Regions from separate parts of the Nocardioides sp. F233 genome, predicted to be linked through region 3. Evidence: riboswitches for the same ligand, from Rfam matches in the RefSeq annotation. Region 3 holds a riboswitch; each other region holds the start of a gene.
What was found. A riboswitch is a leader RNA that binds a small molecule or an ion and turns the genes downstream of it on or off. The one in region 3 is predicted to bind glycine.
Positions count from the first base shown of each region.

Region 1: it holds a riboswitch for glycine, as region 3 does, so the genes downstream of both, gcvT (glycine cleavage system aminomethyltransferase GcvT) here and gcvP (aminomethyl-transferring glycine dehydrogenase) in region 3, are expected to answer to the same signal.
Region 2: it holds a riboswitch for glycine, as region 3 does, so the genes downstream of both, glyA (serine hydroxymethyltransferase) here and gcvP (aminomethyl-transferring glycine dehydrogenase) in region 3, are expected to answer to the same signal.

Region 1 is NZ_JBVASH010000003.1:164,292-171,437, forward strand. Features, by position in the region: gene ACZYRU_RS12115 (L-serine ammonia-lyase) at 1-206, opposite strand, end outside; gene lipA (lipoyl synthase) at 206-1,135, opposite strand; gene gcvH (glycine cleavage system protein GcvH) at 1,132-1,506, opposite strand; gene gcvT (glycine cleavage system aminomethyltransferase GcvT) at 1,547-2,665, opposite strand; glycine riboswitch at 2,720-2,822, opposite strand; glycine riboswitch at 2,823-2,918, opposite strand; gene ACZYRU_RS12135 (SDR family NAD(P)-dependent oxidoreductase) at 3,004-4,530, shown strand; gene ACZYRU_RS12140 (endonuclease/exonuclease/phosphatase family protein) at 4,619-5,836, shown strand; gene ACZYRU_RS12145 (UBP-type zinc finger domain-containing protein) at 5,866-6,216, shown strand; gene ACZYRU_RS12150 (endo alpha-1,4 polygalactosaminidase) at 6,216-6,956, shown strand; gene ACZYRU_RS12155 (OsmC family protein) at 6,972-7,146, opposite strand, start outside.
Region 2 is NZ_JBVASH010000003.1:72,897-80,042, reverse strand. Features, by position in the region: gene ACZYRU_RS11740 (ABC transporter ATP-binding protein) at 1-1,066, shown strand, start outside; gene ACZYRU_RS11735 (ABC-F family ATP-binding cassette domain-containing protein) at 1,260-2,912, shown strand; gene glyA (serine hydroxymethyltransferase) at 2,989-4,266, opposite strand; glycine riboswitch at 4,293-4,392, opposite strand; glycine riboswitch at 4,393-4,486, opposite strand; gene speB (agmatinase) at 4,530-5,498, opposite strand; gene ACZYRU_RS11720 (purine-cytosine permease family protein) at 5,495-6,904, opposite strand; gene ACZYRU_RS11715 (aminobutyraldehyde dehydrogenase) at 6,930-7,146, opposite strand, start outside.
Region 3 is NZ_JBVASH010000003.1:603,788-610,933, forward strand. Features, by position in the region: gene ftsR (transcriptional regulator FtsR) at 1-683, shown strand, start outside; gene ACZYRU_RS14240 (bifunctional nuclease family protein) at 725-1,195, shown strand; gene ACZYRU_RS14245 (MerR family transcriptional regulator) at 1,297-1,947, shown strand; glycine riboswitch at 2,006-2,096, shown strand; gene gcvP (aminomethyl-transferring glycine dehydrogenase) at 2,182-5,004, shown strand; gene ACZYRU_RS14255 (serine hydrolase domain-containing protein) at 5,012-6,319, shown strand; gene ACZYRU_RS14260 (thioesterase family protein) at 6,342-7,146, shown strand, end outside.

The DNA of each region.
Region 1 (7,146 bases), 440 kb from region 3:
AGGATGACGGCCTTGACCGAGCCGTGGCCGTGGCCGGTCGCGCCGAGCGAGCCGAACAGCTCGGCCCGCACGCGCGCGACGCGCGGCAGCTCCCCGTCGGCCGCGAGGCCGGCGGCGAAGGTGTGCGCCGCGCGCATCGGGCCGACCGTGTGCGAGGACGACGGCCCGATGCCGATGGAGTAGAGGTCGAAGACGCTCAGCGCCATCACTGGCTCCTGAGTTCCATGGCTCGACGGTACAACCGACCTGCACGGTAGGACGAGCGCACGAGTGGCCCGGACAGCACGCCGCTGAAGCCGATCTCCTCGGCCTCGGTGGCGAGCTCGACGAACTCCTCGGGCTTGACCCACCGCTCGACGGGGTGGTGGCGGACCGAAGGGCGGAGGTACTGCGTGATCGTGACGAGCTCGCAGCCTGCGTCGTGGAGGTCCTGGAGCGCGACCGAGACCTCCTCGCGGGTCTCGCCCATGCCGAGGATGAGGTTGGACTTGGTGACCAGTCCGAACTCGCGCGCGGCCGTCAGCACACCCAGCGACCGGTCATAGCGGAACGCGGGGCGGATCCGCTTGAAGATCCGCGGCACGGTCTCCACGTTGTGCGCGAGGACCTCGGGGCGTGACTCGAACACCTCGGCCAGGAGCGAGGGGTCGCCGTTGAAGTCGGGGACCAGGTTCTCCACGCCGGTGTCGGGGTTGAGCTCGTGGATCGCCCGGACGGTCTCGGCGTACAGCCAGGCACCGCCGTCGGGGAGGTCGTCGCGGGCGACGCCGGTGATGGTGGCGTACTTCAGGCCCATCGTCTGGACCGACTCCGCGACCCGTCGCGGCTCGTCACGGTCCAGCGGCTGCGGCTTGCCGGTGTCGATCTGGCAGAAGTCGCAGCGCCTCGTGCACTGGTCGCCACCGATGAGGAAGGTGGCCTCCTTGTCCTCCCAACACTCGAAGATGTTGGGACAACCGGCCTCCTCGCACACCGTGTGGAGGCCTTCGGACTGCACCAGCTTCTTCAGGCCGCGGTACTCCGGGCCCATCACCGCCTTCGTGCGGATCCACGACGGCTTGCGCTCGATCGGGGTCTCCGCGTTGCGGACCTCCAGCCGGAGGAGCTTGCGCCCCTCCGGCACCACGGCCGTCATGCCGAGGCGATCAGGGCGTCGTACGCCGCGGCGTCCATCAGCTCGCCGTTCGCGGTCACCTTGACGATGAACAGCCAGCCCTCGCCGAACGGGTCGCTGTTGACCAGGCTCGGGTCGGCGTCGACGGCGTCGTTGACCTCGACCACCTCGCCGGTGACGGGCGAGTAGAGGTCGCTGACCGACTTGGTCGACTCCAGCTCGCCGCAGGACTCGCCGGCGGTGACGGTGCTGCCGACGGCCGGCAGGTCGACGTAGACCACGTCGCCGAGGGCGTCGGCGGCGTACGCGGTGACGCCGATCTTGGCGTTGTCACCGTCGACGGCGATCCACTCGTGCTCGGCGGTGTACTGGAGGTGGGTGGGGTTGCTCATGGTGTTCTCCTGGAAGTTCGGTGGGGCGTCGCTGGGACGGTCAGCTGTTGCGCTTGTAGAAGGGGAGCTCGACGACGTCGGCGTCCTCGAGGGTGCCGCGCAGCGACACCTGGACCCGGGTGCCCGGGGCGGCCAGCGCCGGCGGGACATAGGCCATCGCGATCGGCTTCTCCAGCGTGGGCGAGGGCGAGCCGCTGGTGACGACGCCGACCTCGGCGCCGGTGGCGGGGTCGACGACCGGGTAGCCCGCACGGGGCGAGCGGCGGCCGGTCGAGACCAGGCCGACGAGGGTCCGCTGGGGGCCCTCCTCCTTGCGCCGGGCCAGCGCCGCCTGGCCGACGAAGCCCTCGGGCTTGTCGAGGACGACGACCCGGCCCAGGTTGGCCTCGTACGGCGTGGTGTCGCGGTCCAGCTCGTGGCCGTAGAGCGGCATCCCGGCCTCCAGGCGCAGGGTGTCGCGGCAGGCGAGGCCGGCGGGGACCAGGCCGTGGGGCTCGCCGGCCTTGCTCAGCGCGTCCCAGACGGCGGCGGCGTCGCCGGGCTTGCAGTAGACCTCGAAGCCGTCCTCGCCGGTGTAGCCGGTGCGGGCGAGCAGCACGTCGATGCCGGCGACCGTGCCGGCGTCGATCGCGTAGTACTTCAGCGACGGGACGTCGAGCTCGGTCAGGCCGGCGAGGATCTCCGCGGACGCGGGACCCTGGACCGCGAGCAGCGCCCAGTCGATCGAGGTGTCGGTGACCGTGACGTCGTAGCCCGCGGCGCGGGCGACCAGCTCGGGGGCGACGACGGCGACGTTGCTGGCGTTCGCGACGACGAGGTAGTGCTCCTCGGCGAGGCGGTAGACGACGAGGTCGTCGATGATGCCGCCGTCCTCGGCGCAGATCATCGAGTAGCGCGCGCGGCCGATGCCGATCGCGGACGGGCGGCCGACCAGGGCGTGGTCGAGCGCGGCGCCGGCGCCGGGGCCGACCAGCTCGATCTCGCCCATGTGGGTGAGGTCGAACAGCCCGGCCGTCGTACGCACGGCGCGGTGCTCGGCGGTCTCCGAGCCGTAGCGGACCGGCATCTGCCAGCCGGCGAAGTCGGTGAACGACGCGCCGAGGGCGGCATGGACGTCGTGCAGCGGCGTGAGCCGCGGGGTCGCTGAAGGTGTGGTCATCGGGAGGCTTCCTCGTGAAGAGCGCAGCGGTACGCCGTGCTCGTGGCTGGGTTGCCTCCCCGCTCTGTCATCGCTACCTGAGAGCTTCACCGCCCGGTCGGGCGGCTTGCACCGTGGGTGCGGGCCGGTGGATCCGGTCCGTCTTTCCAGAGTTCGCCTCGTCCCGGCGGTCAGGGGGCCTGAGAGATTCTTGGGGAGATTTGCTCCTTCGGCGCCCGTCCTCGTGGGACTGGGACTCTCCCGCCGGGGTTCGAACGGCGCGATGTTGAGTTGTGACGCGCATCATGGCGCAGGGCGAGCATACGGCATCCGCCGGCCGGCGCCCGTACCATCGGGCGGTGCCTCACCCCGACACCGAGGAGCAGCTGACCGGGATCGACCCGGACGAGCTCGCCATCACCCTCAAGGTCCTTCGCCAGGTCCCGCTGCTCGACCCCGAGCACGACGACGTGCGCACCATGAAGCGCGCTGCGTCGTACATGTACAAGCTGATCAAGAAGCAGCGGCGGGCCGAGATCCGGATGGAGCGGCAGCGGCACGACCAGGACATCATCGAGCTGACGGCGACCGGGTCGCCGATGCGGATCGACGACGAGACCGCCGGCATCCCGCTGGTCTCCACCGCGCAGGGCGCCTTCGCCGGTGAGCTGCTCACCGCGCGCGGCTGCTACATCTGCAAGGAGGACTTCACCCTCGTCGACGCGTTCTACCACTGGCTGTGCCCGCGCTGCGCGGCGATGAGCCACGCCAAGCGCGACCAGCGCACCGACCTCACGGGCAAGCGCGCGCTCCTGACGGGCGGCCGCGCCAAGATCGGCATGTACATCGCGCTGCGCCTGCTCCGCGACGGTGCGCACACGACGATCACGACCCGGTTCCCGAAGGACGCCGTACGCCGGTTCGCCGCGATGGAGGACTCCGCCGACTGGCTGCACCGGCTCAAGGTCGTCGGCATCGACCTGCGCGACCCCACCCAGGTCATCTCGCTGACCGACGACGTCGCCGCCGACGGCCCGCTCGACATCATCATCAACAACGCCTGCCAGACCGTACGGCGCCTGCCCGGCGCCTACACGCACCTGATCGACGGCGAGAACACGGCGCTGCCCTCGGCCGAGTCGCTGGGCGTCAAGGCGCTGCCGGAGATGGTCACCTTCGACCGGATCTCCGAGGCGCACCCCGCCGCCATCGCCGGTGCCCTGTCCTCGACCGCCGTCGCCCACCACGACGGGGAGTCGGCCGAGGCCGCGCTCGCCTCCCGCAACGCGGCCTCGATGACCGCGCTCGCGCTCAAGGCCGGCGGTGCCTCGCTGGAGGCGCACCTGGCCGGGACCGCGATCGACGCCGGCGGCCTGATCCCCGACATCCAGGACAACAACTCCTGGACCCAGGTGCTCGACGAGGTCGACCCGCTGGAGCTGCTCGAGGTGCAGTTCTGCAACTCGATCGCGCCGTTCCTCATCAACTCGCGGCTCCGCCCCGCGCTGCGCGCCGCGGTGCACAACGGTGCCCGCCGCGCGTACATCGTCAACGTCTCGGCGATGGAGGGGCAGTTCTCCCGCCGCTACAAGGGCGCGGGGCACCCGCACACCAACATGGCCAAGGCCGCGCTCAACATGATGACCCGGACCTCGTCGGGTGAGATGTTCGAGACCGACAAGATCCTGATGACGGCCGTCGACACCGGCTGGATCACCGACGAGCGACCGCACCACGAGAAGCTGCGGATCGCGGCCGAGGGCTGGCACGCCCCGCTCGACCTCGTCGACGGCGCGGCGCGAGTCTACGACCCGATCGTGCGTGGCGAGGCGGGGGAGGACCTGTACGGCTGCTTCGTGAAGGACTACGCGTCCTCACCCTGGTGAGTCGGTGAGTACGGTCCGATCGGGCTTGTCATCACCCTTTTTTGGTACGAACCGTGCATCTTCGCGAACTTTGGCCGATGGTGAAGGCATGCGTCGCCTGCTGTCGTTGATGACCGTCCTCGCCGTCTCGCTCGGTGTGCTGTCCGCGCTGTCCCCGGCCAGCGCCGCCGCACGCCCCTCGGCCCCCTGGGTGTCGGCCCAGGCCGTGACGGGTGGCACCGTCACGGTGAGCCTCGACTGGGACTACGCCGGTCCGGGTCGCTACGAGCTCCTCGTCTCCTCTGCGGGACCGGACGTGTACCCGGGCGACGCGGTCCAGAAGCGGGTGCCGGCCGGCCCGACCCACGCCGACGTGACCGGCCTGACGCCGGGCACCACCTACTGCTACGCGGTGACGCTCGAGGGCAACGGTGGCGAGCGCAGCTGCAAGGTCACCCCGCCGGCCTCGCGGGCCGTCGTCCCGACCTCGTTGGCCACCACCGCCGCCACCTTCAACCTGCGCTGCGGCTCGAAGTCGAAGTGCAACAGCGGCTGGACGTGGAAGAAGCGGCAGAAGCAGGTCGTCGCCGACATCGACCGGATGAACGCCGACATCATGGTGTTCGTCGAGGGCCACGTCGCCCACAAGTACGGCAAGAAGAAGCGCTGGATCGGCAAGGCCATGGCGCAGCGCGGCTACACGCTGGCCTGCCAGACCCAGAAGAGCAAGAAGCGCAAGCTCTACAGCCAGACCGCGTACGTCCGTGCCAGCGTGTACGACGTCGTCGACGCCAGGAACAACAGCAAGGGCACCCGGTTCACGATGTTCGGCGACCGCGACCACGGCTACTGCCAGGCACTGGTGCAGCACCGGGCGAGCGGCAAGCAGGTCGCGATCGCCGCGGTCCACCTGCGTGACGGCAAGGCGGACGGCACCCGCCAGCAGGAGACCGCCTACGTGCTCAACCGGGTCACCGGAGCCTTCCCCGGCCGGCCCACCGTCGTGCTGGGCGACTTCAACTCGCACCGCGGCCTCGACCGCCGCGGACAGACCGACACGCCCCGCCTGGTCATGGAGAGCGCCGGGTTCGCCGACTCCGGCGACATCGCCGCCCACCTGACCTACCCGAACCTCAACTCCGCGCACGCCTTCAAGGTCAACCCGCCGCGCTCGACCACCTGGCCGACCCACGTCGACCGGATCTTCGTCTCGCCGGGCATCACGGTGCCGAGCTGGGAGAACATCGCGGTGCTCGTGGGCGGGCGGTACGCCACCCCGATGGCCTCCGACCACAACCCGATCAAGGCGACCCTGTACATCCCCTGACCTTCCTCCCGGGGCACTAGGGTCGAGGCATGGCCGAGGAGATCCCCGCGATCGCGACCGACGTCCCGCCCAGCGGCCCTGGCTGTGCCGAGTGCACGGCCGTCGAGGGCTGGTGGGTCCACCTGCGGCGGTGCGCGGCGTGCGGGCACGTCGGGTGCTGCGACAGCTCGCCCGCCCAGCACGCGTCCGCGCACTTCCGCGAGAGCGGGCACCCGATCGTGCAGTCGTACGAGCCGGGGGAGGACTGGTTCTGGGACTACGCCAGCGAGGACTACTACGCCGGACCTGAGCTGGCCGCCCCCTCCAGCCACCCCGACGACCAGCCGGTCCCCGGGCCGCGTGGCGCGGTCCCGGTGAACTGGCGGGACCTCGTGCACTGATGCTGCCAGCGGTCCTGCTGGGACTGGCCCTGGCTGCGGGGCCGGTCGTGACCCCGCCCCCGGGCGGGGTCGACATCGACTACCAGCTCGGTGGTGCCGTCTCGCCCGCCCCGAACGTGGGGATCGTGGCCCGCGACCGGCGGGCCGCGCCGGAGCCGGCGCACTACAACGTCTGCTACGTCAACGGCTTCCAGACCCAGCCCGGCGAGCGCAGCCTCTGGCGCCGCCATCCGGGCCTCGTGCTGCGCGACGGCGGCGTGCCGGTCGTCGACGAGGCGTGGGGCGAGCAGCTGCTCGACATCCGAACGGCCGGCAGGCGGGAGCGGCTCGCCCGCATCGTCGGCCGGTGGATCGACCGCTGCGCCCATGACGGGTACGACGCCGTCGAGATCGACAACCTCGACTCGTTCACCCGCAGCCACGGCCTGCTCCGCCCACGCCACGCGAAGAGGTACGCGCGGCTGCTCACCGCCCGTGCCCACGCCGCCGGGCTGGCCATCGGCCAGAAGAACTGGGCGTCGCTCGACGGCCGCACCCTCGGCTTCGACTTCGCGGTCGCCGAGGAGTGCGGCCGTTACGACGAGTGCGGGCGCTACGTCGCGTCGTACGGCGACCGGGTGCTCGTGGTCGAGTACCGCCGGCGCGACTTCCGGCGCACCTGTGCGGCGTACGGCGCCCGGCTCGGTGTCGTGCTCCGCGACCGTGACCTGGCCCCGGAGGGTCGCCGGGCCTGGTGCTGACGGCCGCCCGCCCGCTCAGGCGAGCGTGACCTCGACCGGCACGGCGTTGCGCAGCGTGTGACCGACCGGCGAGCTGGCGAGCACCGCGGTGTGGAGTGCCTCCAGCTCCTCGCGGGGCGCGGGGGAGTCGAGGGTGACGGTGGCGCGGATCGTGTCGAACCCGGCGTGCCCCTCGGCGAGGCCGAGGAAG
Region 2 (7,146 bases), 530 kb from region 3:
CTACACGGCGGCGCTCCTCGATGCGGAGCCGCCGGTCGACGAGCGGCTCGCGTCGCTGCCGGCGCCGCCCGGGTCGGTCCCGGCGCACGACGAGGTGGCCGACCGCTGCCCGTTCGCAGACCGCTGTGCGCACGCGACCACGGTCTGCACCACCGGACCGCCGCCGCTCGTCGAGGTCGATGCGGGCCACCTCAGCGCCTGCGTGCGCATCCGAGAGCTCGGGCCGCTGCGCCGCGACCGCCGCGACCGCCGCGAGGCCGAGGTGCCGCCCGCACTGGTGGCCGCCAGCGACCGGGCGCTGCTGCGCGTGACCGGTCTCGGCAAGTCCTTCCACGGCTCCGCCTCGCCGGCGCTCGAGGACATCGACCTCCACGTCGCCCGGGGCGAGACCGTCGGCCTGGTCGGCGAGTCCGGCTCCGGCAAGACGACGCTCGCCCGCTGCGTCGTGGGGCTCGAGACGCCGACCGCCGGCACGATTGAGCTGTCCGGCCGGACGTTCCCGTCGTGGGGCGACCTGGACACGGGTGAGGCGAGCCGACTGCGCGGCGTCGTCCAGATGGTCTTCCAGGACCCGTACTCGAGCCTGCATCCCGTGCGCCCGGTCGGCGCGACGCTCGCGGACTCGCTGGCGGCGTTCGGGCGCCCGCACGGCGCGTCCGACGTCGCCGCGCTGCTCGAGCTCGTCGGCCTGACGCCGGCTCACGCACGGCGGCGGCCCGCGGCCCTGTCGGGCGGGGAACGCCAACGCGTCGCGATCGCCCGTGCGCTCGCCCCCGAACCGGAGCTGCTCGTCTGCGACGAGTCAGTGTCGGCGCTCGACGTCTCGGTGCAGGCCCAGGTCCTCGACCTGCTCGCCCGACTCGTCCGTGAGCTCGACATGGCCCTGCTCTTCGTCACGCACGACCTCGCGGTCGTCCGGCAGGCGACGCAGCGCGTCTATGTGCTCCGCGGCGGTCGGTGCGTCGAAGCGGGGAGCACCTCCCAGGTGCTGGACGATCCCACGCACCCGTACACACAAGAGCTGCTCGAGGCGGTCCCGCGCGAAGACCGGCACTGGCTCAGCTGAGCGCGCGGACACCAGGGCACAGCCGACCGCAGATCCCTTGCGGCCCAGACCGGAGTCGGACCGGTCACCGCTGCGCGGCCATCTCGTCGACAACTCTGCGGGTCCTGGCCAGCGGCGGGTCGTCGCCGACGCCCGAGCGGTATCCGATGAGGGGCGCCGGATTCCGTCGCACCAGGGAAACTACGATCGCCCCATGAGCGCCACCCTCGTTGCCAAGAACCTCGCCGGGGGCCACGCTCACCGCACCCTGTTCGAGTCCCTCGACCTCACGGTCGCACCGGGCGACGTGGTGGGGGTCGTCGGCGCCAACGGCGCGGGCAAGACAACGCTGCTGCGGAGTCTCGCCGGTGAGCTCGCACCGCTCGACGGCTTGGTCTCCACGGCCCCCTCCGACGCGTTCGTCGGGTGGCTCCCCCAGGAGCACGAGCGGCTCGAGGGCGAGACCGTCGGTCAGTACGTCGCCCGCCGCACCGGAGCCGCGTCGGCGACCGACGCGATGGAGGCGGCTGCTGCGGCGCTGGGTGCCGGTGACGAGTCAGCCGCCGTCGCGGATGCCTATGCCCACAGCCTCGACCACTGGCTGGCCAGTGGCGCACCGGACCTCGACGAGCGGCTGCCGCCGATGCTGGCCGACCTCGGGCTGGACGTGGGTCCGGATGCGCTGATGACCTCCCTGTCGGGAGGGCAGGCGGCTCGGGCAGCACTGGCGGTGCTGATGCTCAGCCGGTTCGACCTGGTACTCCTCGACGAGCCGACCAACGACCTCGACCTCGCCGGGCTCGAACGGCTGGAGACGTTCGTGCGCGGACTGCGTGCGGGCGTCGTACTCGTGTCCCACGACCGCGAGTTCCTGTCGCGGGTCGTGACCCGGGTGGTCGAGCTCGACATCGCGCAGCACCAGGTGGCCGTGTACGACGGCGGGTACGACGCCTTCCTCGAGGAGCGCGCCATCGCGCGGCGGCACGCCCGGGAGGCCTACGAGGAGTTCGCCGACAAGAAGGCCGACCTGGTCGGCCGGGCCCGGGTCCAGCGGGAGTGGAGCTCCCAGGGCGTGCGCAACGCGATGCGGAAGTCCCCCGACAACGACAAGATCCGGCGCCGGGCGCAGTCGGAGTCGTCCGAGAAGCAGGCGCAGAAGGTCCGCCAGATGGAGTCCCGGATCGCGCGTCTGGAGGAGGTCGAGGAGCCGCGCAAGGAGTGGGAGCTGCGCTTCTCGATCGCCGCCGCGCCACGGTCCAGCTCGGTCGTCGCCACCCTCGACGAGGCAACGGCACAGCTCGGCGACTTCACGTTCGGACCGGCATCGCTGCAGGTCAGCGCCGGCGACCGGATCGGCATCGTCGGCCCCAACGGCGCCGGCAAGTCCACGCTGCTGCGCCTCCTCCTGGGCCGGCTCGTCCCGGACGCCGGTCGGGCCAGCATGGGTGCCTCGGTCGCGGTCGGCGAGATCGACCAGGCCCGGACCGGCCTCGACGACGACCTGGCCCTCGGCACCGCGTTCGAGCACGCCATGCTGGACATGGCTCCGGCCGACGTACGCACCCTGCTGGCGAAGTTCGGCCTCAAGGCCGACCAGGTCACCAGCCTCGTCGGCCGCCTCTCCCCCGGCGAGCGCACCCGCGCCGCGATGGCGCTGCTGCAGGCCCGCGGCGTCAACCTCCTCGTCCTCGACGAGCCGACCAACCACCTCGACCTGCCGGCGATCGAGCAGCTCGAGCAGGCCCTCGACTCGTACGACGGCGCGCTGCTCCTGGTCTCGCACGACCGCAGGCTGCTCGACAACGTCCGGCTCGACCAGCATTGGCAGGTCGCCGACGGTCGGGTCACCGCCACCCAGCTGGCCTGACCCGGGTCCTCACAAGACGCCTTGTGGAGTCATCCACTCGCATGACGTGCGAGCAGATGACTCCACAAGGGACAGATCACAGCCCCGGGTAGAGCGGGTACGCCGCAGCCAGCGCCGCGACCCGGTCCCGCAGCTTGGCAGCGACCGAGTCGTCGTACGACGGCTTCAGCGCCTCCGCGATGATGTCGGCGACCTCCGCGAAGGCCTCGGCACCGAACCCCCGCGTCGCCAACGCAGGCGTGCCGATCCGCAGTCCCGAGGTGACCATCGGCGGGCGGGGGTCGAAGGGGACGGCGTTGCGGTTGACGGTCAGGCCGATGGAGTGGAGACGGTCCTCGGCCTGCTGGCCGTCCAGCTCGGACGCGCGCAGGTCGACGAGGACCAGGTGCACCTCGGTGCCCCCGGTCAGCACCGAGACACCCGCGGAGACCACGTCCGGCTGGGTGAGGCGCGCGGCGAGGATGCGGGCCCCCTCCAGGGTCCGCTCCTGACGCTCCCGGAAGGCCGGCGAGGCGGCCATCTTGAACGCCACCGCCTTGGCGGCGACGACGTGCTCGAGCGGGCCGCCCTGCTGGCCGGGGAAGACCGCCGAGTTGATCTTCTTCGCCAGCTCGGCCTTCGACAGGATCACGCCACCGCGCGGACCGCCGAGCGTCTTGTGCGTGGTGGTGGTGACGATGTCGGCGTGCGGGACCGGGCTCGGGTGCAGGCCGGTCGCGACCAGGCCGGCGAAGTGGGCCATGTCGACCATGAGGTACGCGCCGACGAGGTCGGCGATGCGGCGGAACTCGGCGAAGTCCAGCTGTCGCGGGTACGCCGACCACCCGGCCACGATCAGCTTCGGCCGGTGCTCCAGGGCGAGGCGCTCGACCTCGGCCATGTCGACGCGGAAGTCCTCGGCGTCGACGTGGTAGGCGACGACGTCGTAGAGCTTGCCGGAGAAGTTGATCCGCATGCCGTGCGTCAGGTGCCCGCCGTGGGCGAGGTCGAGGCCGAGGATCGTGTCACCCGGGTCCAGCAGCGCGAACATGGCGGCGGCGTTGGCCTGGGCGCCGGAGTGCGGCTGCACGTTGGCGGCCTCGGCCCCGAACAGCTCCTTCACGCGGTCGATCGCGAGCTGCTCGATGACGTCGACGTGCTCGCAACCGCCGTAGTAGCGGCGGCCCGGGTAGCCCTCGGCGTACTTGTTGGTGAGGACCGACCCCTGGGCCTCCATGACGGCGACCGGGGCGAAGTTCTCCGAGGCGATCAGCTCGAGCGTGCCCTGCTGGCGGGCGAGCTCGGCGCTGATCGCCGCGTGGACGTCGGGGTCGTAGTCGGCGAGGTTCTGGTCGAAGGCGTCGTTCGTGGACATGCGGAGGCTCCCGTCGTGGTGGTGGGCCTCCCCGCTCTGTCATCGGTGCCTGAGAGCTTCACCGCGGCAGCGGCTTGCACCTTGGGCGCAGGACCGGTCATGGAGGTCCTGTCTTTCCAGAGTCGCCTCGCACGAGCAGTGACGGTGCCTGAGAGTTTCTCGGGGAGAGTTGCTCCTACGGCGCCCCGCTCGGTGGCGAGGTCTCTCCTGCTTCGGCTACGAACGGCAGATCTTCAGTTGTGACGGCGTCAGGATGGCACGCCTCAGGACACGACGGAAGAGGGCGTCTTGCTCATGAGGGTGACCAGGTCGAAGGCGACCGTCGCCGCCGCGACGCAGGTGATCTCCGCGTGGTCGTAGTCGGGAGCCGTCTCGACGACGTCGGCGCCGATGATGTTGAGCCCGTCCAGCCGGCGCAGCACGTGCAGCAGCTCGCGGCTGTTGAGCCCGCCCATCTCCGGCGTGCCGGTGCCGGGCGCGAAGGCCGGGTCGAGCACGTCGATGTCGATCGAGATGTAGACGGGAGCGTCGCCGACCCGCTGCCGGATCTGCTCCGCGGCCCCCTCGACGCCGAGGAAGTCGAGGTCGCCGGCGCGGATGATCCGGAAGCCGAAGGATGCGTCGTCGACGAGGTCCATCTTGTCGTAGATCGGGCCGCGGATGCCGATGTGGATCGACTTGTCCTCGGCGAGCAGGCCCTCCTCGAAGGCCCGGCGGAACACGGTGCCGTGGGTGATCGGCGCCTTGAAGTAGGTGTCCCAGGTGTCGAGGTGGGCGTCGAAGTGGATCAGCGCGATCCGCCCGTGCTGGGCGTGCGCGGCCCGCAGCATCGGCAGCGCGACGGTGTGGTCGCCGCCGAGGGTGACGATGCGGCGGCCGGCCTGGCCGTGGACGTCGCGGGCCATGTCCTCGATCTGCTGCATGGCCTCCTCGATGTTGAAGGGCGTGCAGGGCACGTCGCCGGCGTCGACGACCTGGATCTCGTCCAGCGGCGCGGTGTCGAGCTCGACGTGGAACCGGGGCCGCAGGTGGCGCGAGGCCTGGCGGATGCCCATCGGGCCGAACCGGGCGCCGGGCCGGTAGGACGTACCGCCGTCGAACGGGACGCCGAGGATCGCGACGTCGTAGTCCGGCACCGACTCGATCAACGGGATCCGCGCGAAGGTGCCGAGACCGGCGTACCGCGGGACCTTCGTCGCCTCGAGGGCGCCGATCGGCTGGTGCTTGCTCATGCGGAGATCTCCGTTTCGGGGGTGAGGACGTGAGCCGGCTGCTGGCGCCAGGCGCGGAGCAGTCCGAGGTAGATGAAGGCGGTGGCGATGCTCCCGACGATCCAGGAGGTGTCGACGGCGCCGGTCTGCTTCGCGATCGCGCCGACGTACAGCGTGGTCGACATGAACGGGATCTGGACGAGGCAGCCGAGGACGTAGCTGAGCAGCGCGGGGACGTTGAACGAGCCGTAGCCGCTGTTCGGGTCGCTGAAGGAGCTCGGGTCGTAGTGGCCCTTGTGGACCAGGTAGTAGTCGACCAGGTTGATGATGCTCCACGGCACCAGCAGGTAGGCGAGCACCAGGATGAAGTTCGTGTAGTCGGCCATGAAGTCGTCGGAGACGGTCGTGGAGGCGACGAACACGGCGATCGCGAGCACGCCGGCGACGATGTGACGGGCCGAGGCGCGCGGCGCCCACTTCAGCTTGAAGGTCTGGATGCAGGTCAGCACGCACAGCGACGAGCCGTACATGTTGATCACACCGGCGTCGATCGCGCCGAGGAAGAACGCCAGCATCACGAAGACGAACACCGGCTTCGGCATGATGTTGTCGAGGTCGGCGAGCACGCCGTCCGCGCCGAGCCCCGCGACCAGGAAGGCACCGACGGTCATCGCCCCGATCACACCGAGCACGGTGCCGGCGTAGGTGTACCAGAACGCCGCACGGGTGCCGGTGCTCGAGGGCAGGTAGCGCGAGTAGTCGGAGACGTACGGCGCGTAGGACAGCTGCCACACACCGACCACCGAGGCCATCCCGAGGAAGCCGGCCCAGCTGAACGAGCCGCCCGCGGCGGTGATGCTGGCGCCGCCGTCAGCGGCCTCCATGCCGGTGTAGACGAGGGTGAGGACCAGGGCCAGGCCCGAGAGCCAGACCATGATGCGGTTGAAGCGGAGGATGAGCTGGTAGCCGACCACGACGGCGGTCAGGGTCAGCGCGGTGCTGAGCAGCAGGCCGGCGGTGTGGCCGAGCCCGGTGAACACCGCGCCCAGAGTCTGTTGCGCCAGCACCATCAGCGACACGATCCAGCCGACGTAGATCAGCACCACGATCACGGTGATCGGCACCGAGCCGTACATGCCGAACTGCGCCCGCGCCTGGATCATCTGGGGCACGCCGAGCTTGGATCCCTGGGCGGAGTGCAGCGCCATGAACACCGCGCCCACGAGGCTGCCGCTGACGATCGCGAGGATCGTCGAGCCCACGTCGAGGCCGAAGATGGTCGGCCCCAGGAGGCCGGTCACCACGGCGAGCGGGATGATCTGGACGGTGAACCAGAAGGAGAACAGGTGCTGGACCTTGCCGGTGCGCTGCGACTCCGGCACCGGTTGGATCGTCAGGCCTTCGACGAGCGTGCTTTCCTGCGACATGGCGGTGTTCCTTCGCTGCTGAGGGTCACGCGTGGTGCTTGACCATGACGTGCTTGGTGCGTGAGTAGTCGTCGAGCGCGTACGCCGACAGGTCGCGGCCGTAGCCGGATGACTTGAAGCCGCCCCACGGCATCTCCGTGGCGAAGGCGAGGTGGTCGTTGACCCAGACGGTCCCGAAGTCCAGCCTGCTCGGAAGGCCCGCTGCCCGGCGGGCGTTCTCGGTCCACACCGAGGCCGAGAGG
Region 3 (7,146 bases):
GCCAGGTGCTCGACCGGCTGCGGGCCGACTTCGAGGACATCAGCATCCCCAAGATCCGGTTCCTGGAGTCGGAGGGGCTGGTGAAGCCGGAGCGCACGCCGTCCGGCTACCGCAAGTTCTCCGAGGCCGACATCGAGCGGCTGCGCTACATCCTGCGGATGCAGCGCGACCACTACCTGCCGCTCAAGGTCATCGGCGAGCACCTCGACGCCATCGACCGCGGACTGGCCCCGCCCGAGCCGGAGCCCGTCGTCCCGACCGTGCCGACCGTCGCGCTCGGTGCCGACGGACTGCCCGCGCCCGAGTCGTTCCGCCGTACCGACCGGTTGCGGCTCTCGCGCAAGGAGCTCATCAAGGTGGCAGGGATCGACGAGGACCTCCTCGGACAGCTCGAGTCGTTCGCTCTCATCAGCTCCTCGGCGACCGGGCACTACGACACCGACGCCCTGGTGATCGCGCAGACCGCACGCGAGCTGGCCGACTACGGCATCGAGCCGCGCCACCTGCGCGCCTTCCGCACCGCGGCCGACCGCGAGGTCGGGCTCATCCAGCAGGTCGTCACACCGCGCAAGGGCCGCGACGCCGGTGCGAGCGCTCGCGCGGAGGAGGCGGTCAGCGAGATCGCCGCGCTCTCGGTGCGCCTCCACGCGACCCTGGTCAAGGCCGGCCTGCGTCGCATCTGAGCCCTCCTGAGCGGCTCGACGCGACGCAGTAGGCTGGACGCATGCGCGAGGTCGACGTGATGGGTGTCCGGGTGGAGATGCCCTCCAACCAGCCGATCGTGCTGCTCCGGGAGGTCGCGGGTGACCGCTACCTGCCGATCTGGATCGGCGCCGTCGAGGCCACCGCGATCGCGTTCGCCCAGCAGGGCGTCGTCCCGCCGCGGCCACTGACCCACGACCTGATGCGCGACGTGCTCACCGCGACCGGCAACGAGCTGAGCGAGGTCCGGATCACGGATGTGCGCGAGGGCGTCTTCTACGCGACCCTCGTCTTCGCCTCCGGCGTCGAGGTGAGCGCGCGCCCCTCCGACTCGATCGCCCTCGCCCTGCGCACCGGTACGACGATCTACTGCTCCGAGGAGGTCCTCGCCGAGGCCGGGCTCGCCGCGCCCGCCGAGGAGGAGGACGAGGTCGAGGCGTTCCGCGAGTTCCTCGACCACGTCTCGCCGGAGGACTTCGGCGCCGAGGGCTGAACGAGCTGTCAACCTCAGCCTCAGGTTGAGGGTTTTCGGCGACACGCCCGGCCACGTCTTTGACCGGCCCGACACCCCGGACGTACCTTGAGGGAGTCGAAATGACAGCAGTGCAATCCCCCTTGCCTGAAGCGCCGCGACCTGGAGGTTCCGTGAACGAGCAGCAGCCCGAGAAGGTCGGTCAGGACGTGACCGCGGCGACTGCTGCCGCGCAGGAGCAGGGCCTTCTGTTCACCGACGACGTCTCGCCGCTGCCCAGCGACCTCGGCTACCGCGGGCCGACCGCGTGCAACGCCGCCGGCATCACCTACCGCCAGCTGGACTACTGGGCCCGCACCGGCCTGATCGAGCCGAGCGTGCGCGGCGCCAAGGGCTCCGGCTCGCAGCGTCTCTACAGCTTCCGCGACATCCTGATCCTCAAGATCATCAAGCGGCTCCTCGACGCCGGCATCTCGCTGCAGAACATCCGCACCGCGGTCAGCCACCTGCGCGAGCGCGGCACCGACGACCTCACCCAGGTCACCCTGATGAGCGACGGCGCCTCGGTCTACGAGTGCACCAGCAACGACGAGGTCATCGACCTGCTGCAGGGCGGCCAGGGCGTCTTCGGCATCGCCATCGGTGGCGTGTGGCGCGAGATCGAGGGCACGCTGGCCGAGCTCCCGAGCGAGCACGCCAACGAGTCGGAGCAGACCGGCCCCGTCGCCGGCGACGAGCTGGCCGCGCGCCGCGCTGCCCGCCACGTCGGCTGAGCACCCACCGAACGAGGTCAGCCGCACAGGCGTCGTACCTGTAGGCTGTACCTGCTGTTGATGCTGCACGGGAGAGTCAGGCCCCGTGCCTGCGCCGAAGGGGCAATCCCTCCCCGGAACCTCTCAGGCGCCAGGACCGTGCGGAGCAGGCAACTCTGAAGGCGCAGTGACGCGCTGACAGAGGGGGAGGGCTCGATTCATTTCATCGACCCGACCCGAGGAGCACCTCTGCTCATGAGCGCACCCTTCGTCAACCGTCACATCGGCCCGGACGACGCCCAGGTCGAGACCATGCTCGACCGTCTCGGCCACGCATCTCTCGACGCCCTGATGGACGCCGCCGTCCCGAAGTCCATCCGCTCCACCGACCCGCTGGGCCTGCCCGCCGGTGTCGACGAGGAGACGGCCGCCGCCGAGCTCCGCGCACTCGCCGGTACCAACGTGCCGGGCGAGTCGATGATCGGCATCGGTTACCACGCCACGGTCACCCCGGCGGTCATCCGCCGCAACGTGCTCGAGGACCCGAGCTGGTACACCGCCTACACGCCGTACCAGCCGGAGATCTCGCAGGGCCGCCTCGAGGCGCTGATCAACTTCCAGACCATGGTCGCCGACCTGGCCGGCCTGCACACCGCCGGCTCCTCGCTGCTCGACGAGGGCACCGCCGCCGCCGAGGCGGTCGCGCTGGCCCACCGCGCCAACCGCAAGGCCGCCGGCCCGTTCGTCATCGACGCCGACGCGCTTCCGCAGACCATCGACGTCGTCGCCACCCGCTGCGAGGGCCTCGGCATCGAGATCCTCGTCGCCGACCTGACCGACGGCCTGCCCGAGGGACCCGTCTCCGGCGTGCTCATCCAGTACCCCGGTGCGTCGGGCCGCGTGGCCGACATCAAGCCGGTCATCGACGCCGTCCACGAGCACGGCGGCCTGGCCGTCGTCGCCGCCGACCTGCTCGCGCTGACCCTGCTCGAGGCGCCCGGCGCCCTCGGTGCCGACGTCGTCGTCGGCTCGGCCCAGCGCTTCGGCGTCCCGCTGTTCTACGGCGGCCCGCACGCCGGCTTCATGGCCGTCCGCGAGGGCCTCGAGCGCCAGCTGCCCGGCCGCCTGGTCGGCGTCTCCGTCGACGCCGAGGGCCACCTGGCGTACCGCCTCGCACTGCAGACCCGCGAGCAGCACATCCGTCGCGACAAGGCGACGTCGAACATCTGCACCGCGCAGGTGCTGCTCGCCGTGACCGCCGGCATGTACGCCGTCTACCACGGTCCCGACGGGCTGCGGGCGATCGCCGGTGACATCCACGGCCTGGCCCGTCGCGCTGCCGCGTCCTTCGAGGCGGCCGGCATCGAGGTCGTCAACGACACCTTCTTCGACACCCTCAACGTCCGGGTTCCCGGCCGCGCGGAGGCCGTGGTCGCCGCTGCCCGCGAGGCGTCGATCCACCTGCGCCTCGTCGACGCCGACACCGTCGGCATCTCCTTCGGTGAGACCGCCCGCGAGGCGACGCTGGTCGGCTTCCTCGGTGCCTTCGGCGTGAGCGAGGTGTCGGCCGAGGGCGACGCCGGGCTGCCCGAGGACCTCGAGCGCACCACCGAGTTCCTCACCCACCCGGTGTTCAACACCCACCACAACGAGACCTCGATGCTGCGCTACCTCGCGCGGCTCTCGAACCGCGACTACGCGCTCGACCGCGGCATGATCCCGCTCGGCTCGTGCACGATGAAGCTCAACGCGACCACCGAGATGGAGCCCATCTCGCTGGCCGGCTTCGCCAACCTGCACCCGTTCGTGCCGGCGGCCGACGCCGACGGCTACCGCCAGCTGATCGACCAGCTCGAGGGCTGGCTCGCCGAGGTCACCGGCTACGACCGGGTCTCCATCCAGCCCAACGCGGGTGCCCAGGGCGAGTACGCCGGCATGCTGGCGATCCGCAACTACCACCGGGCCAACGGCCAGGGTCAGCGCGACGTCTGCCTGATCCCGTCCTCCGCGCACGGCACCAACCCGGCCTCGGCCGTGATGGCCGGCATGAAGGTCGTCGTGGTCAAGGCCAATGAGGACGGCACCGTCGACCTCGCCGACCTGCGGGCCAAGTGCGAGCAGCACTCCGAGACCCTCGCCGCGATCATGGTCACCTACCCGTCGACGCACGGCGTCTACGAGGAGACCATCACCGAGCTGTGCGACCTGGTGCACGAGCACGGCGGTCAGGTCTACATCGACGGCGCGAACTTCAACGCGCTGCTCGGCTACGCCGCGCCCGGCAAGTTCGGCGGCGACGTCTCGCACCTCAACCTGCACAAGACGTTCTGCATCCCGCACGGCGGCGGCGGTCCGGGCGTCGGCCCGGTCGCGGTGCGCGCCCACCTGGCGCCGTACCTGCCCACGCACCCGCTCCACCCCGACGCCGAGCGGCGTGAGGGCACCGGCGCGATCAGCGCGGCGCCGTTCGGCTCCGCCGGCATCCTGCCGATCTCGTGGGCCTACATCCGGATGATGGGCGGCGAGGGCCTGACCCGCGCCACTGCGATCGCGGTGCTCTCGGCCAACTACGTCGCGGCGCGCCTGGGCGAGCACTTCCCGGTGCTCTACCGCGGCGAGTCCGGGCTGGTCGCCCACGAGTGCATCCTCGACCTGCGTCCGATCACCGCGGAGACGGGTGTCTCGGTCGACGACGTCGCCAAGCGGCTCATCGACTACGGCTTCCACGCCCCGACCATGTCGTTCCCGGTCGCCGGCACGCTCATGGTCGAGCCGACCGAGTCCGAGGACCTGGCCGAGCTGGACCGGTTCTGCGACGCGATGATCGCCATCAAGGGAGAGATCGACCGCGTCGCCGCCGGCGAGTGGGCCGTCGACGCGTCGCCGCTGCACCACGCCCCGCACACCGCCCGGACGCTCGTCGGCGAGTGGGACCGCTCCTACTCCCGCGAGGTCGCCGTCTTCCCGGCCGGCATCTCGCCCGACAAGTACTGGCCGCCGGTGGCCCGCATCGACCAGGCGTACGGCGACCGCAACCTCGTGTGCGCCTGCCCGCCGATGGACGCCTACGCCGAGTGACCCCTCGGTGAGGTCGTACGACGACGCGCTCGCGTCGCTGCAGGCCGCGGGTCGGCTGCCGTCGGTCTCGGCGGCAGTCGCCCGCGGAGGCATGCCGGTCTGGCAGGGCTGCGTGAGCGTGCTGCCGGACCAGGAGGTGACCAGCGCGTCGTCGTACCGGATCGGGTCGATCACCAAGACCCTGACGGCCGTGCTGGTGATGCAGCTGCGCGACGAGGGACTGCTGGCCCTCGACGACCCGATCGGGCGGTTCGTGCCGGAGGCCGGCTATGCGTCAGCCACCGTGCGTGGCCTGCTCGCCCACACCGCGGGCCTGCAGAGCGAGCCGGCGGGTGCCTGGTGGGAGCGGGTCGACGGCGGCACCGTCGACGAGCTGCTCGCCGCCAACGACGGCTCCGGCCGGGTCGCAGCGGCGGGGGAGTCCTACCACTACTCCAACCTCGGCTTCGCGCTGCTCGGCGAGGTCGTCGCCCGGCTGCGCGGCGGGTCCTGGTGGGATGTCGTGCAGGCGCGGCTGCTCGCCCCGCTCGGGATGGGCGCGACGTCGTACCACCCACCGGCCGACCACGCGCCGGGCCGCAGCGTCGACCACTTCGCCCACACGCTCTGGGCCGAGCCGCACTCGGACACCCGCGCGATGGCACCGGCCGGGCAGCTGTGGAGCACCACTGCTGACCTGCTGAGGTGGGCGGACTTCCTCGCCACCGGACACCCCGACGTGCTCGGCGCCGACACCCTCACCGAGATGGCCGAGCGGGCCACGCCCGCCGAGGCGTACGGCCTCGGGCTGCGGGTGCTCTGCGTCGACGGCCGCACCCTCGTCGGCCACACCGGCTCGATGCCGGGATTCATGGCCTCGCTCTTCGTCGACCGGTCGACCCGCGACGCCGTGGTCGCCCTCACCGACGCCACCACGGGGCTGCGCGCCGAGCGGGTCCCGGCGCGCTTCCTCGCGCCCTATCCTGGCGCTCCGGCGCCGACGGTGACGCCGTGGCGTCCGTCCCTCCGGCCGGTGCCGGACCGCGTGGGCGAGGTGCTGGGCGTCTGGTTCTGGGGCAACACCGGCTTCGGCATCGAGTGGCGCGACGGTGAGCTCCAGGTCCACGACCTGCGCACCGGCGAGCTCGAGGAGCGCTTCCGTCCCGAGGGCGAGGGCTTCCTCGGCATCGAGGGCTACCACCGCGGCGAGACGCTCCACCTGCGGCGGCGGGCGGACGGCACGGTCGGGCACCTGGAGTGTGCGACCTTCGTCTGGACCCGCTCGCCGTACGACCCGCAGGCACCGATCCCCGGGGGTCCTGCTCCGCAGGCGTGACCCGAGGGGGCATGATGCTCCCGTGAACGAGAACACGTTCCAGTTCGCCTGGTTCCAGCAGTCCGCCGCCGGCTTCGACCCGCTGCCGCTCGCGCAGAGCCTGTGGCGCGACGACCAGATGCACGGCGTCGCGGTCAGCGGCCTGCTCGCCCGCGCGCTCGAGCACGCCGTCACCGAGGCCGGCCGCACCGACCTGGTGCCCGCGCGGTACCACGTCGACCTGTTCCGCCCGGCCCGGATGATCACCACTACGGCGTCTGCCCGGATCGTCCGCGAGGGCCCGCGCCTGGTGCTGCTGGACGCCACCGTCGAGCAGGAGGGCGAGGTCGTCGCCCGCGCCGGTGCCACCTTCCTCGCTCCGTCCACGAACGCCGCAGGCGAGGTCTGGGCCGCACCGGGGGAGCGGCCCACCCCACCGGCCGCGGACCTGCTGCCCACGCCCGGCGAGCACCACGTCCCGTGGTTCGCCAGTGCCGCGCCGTGGTCCGACAACTTCGGCGACCACCAGAACGGTGGGCGTCACCAGACCTGGCAGACCGCCGTCCCGATCGTGTACGGCGAGGAGTGCACCCCGTTCCAGGCCGTGGCCTCGATCGCGGACGCCACCAGCATGGTCACGAACTGGGGCAGCCGCGGCGTCGAGCACATCAACACCGACATCGACCTGGCCCTGTGCCGCCGGCCCGACAGCGTCCGACTCGGGCTGCGTGCCGCCGACCACGTCTCGTCGGACGGCATCGCCGTCGGCACGGCCGAGGTCTTCGACTCCACCGGGGTGATCGGGACCGCCACCGTCACCTCACTCGCCAACACCCGCCGCACGGTCG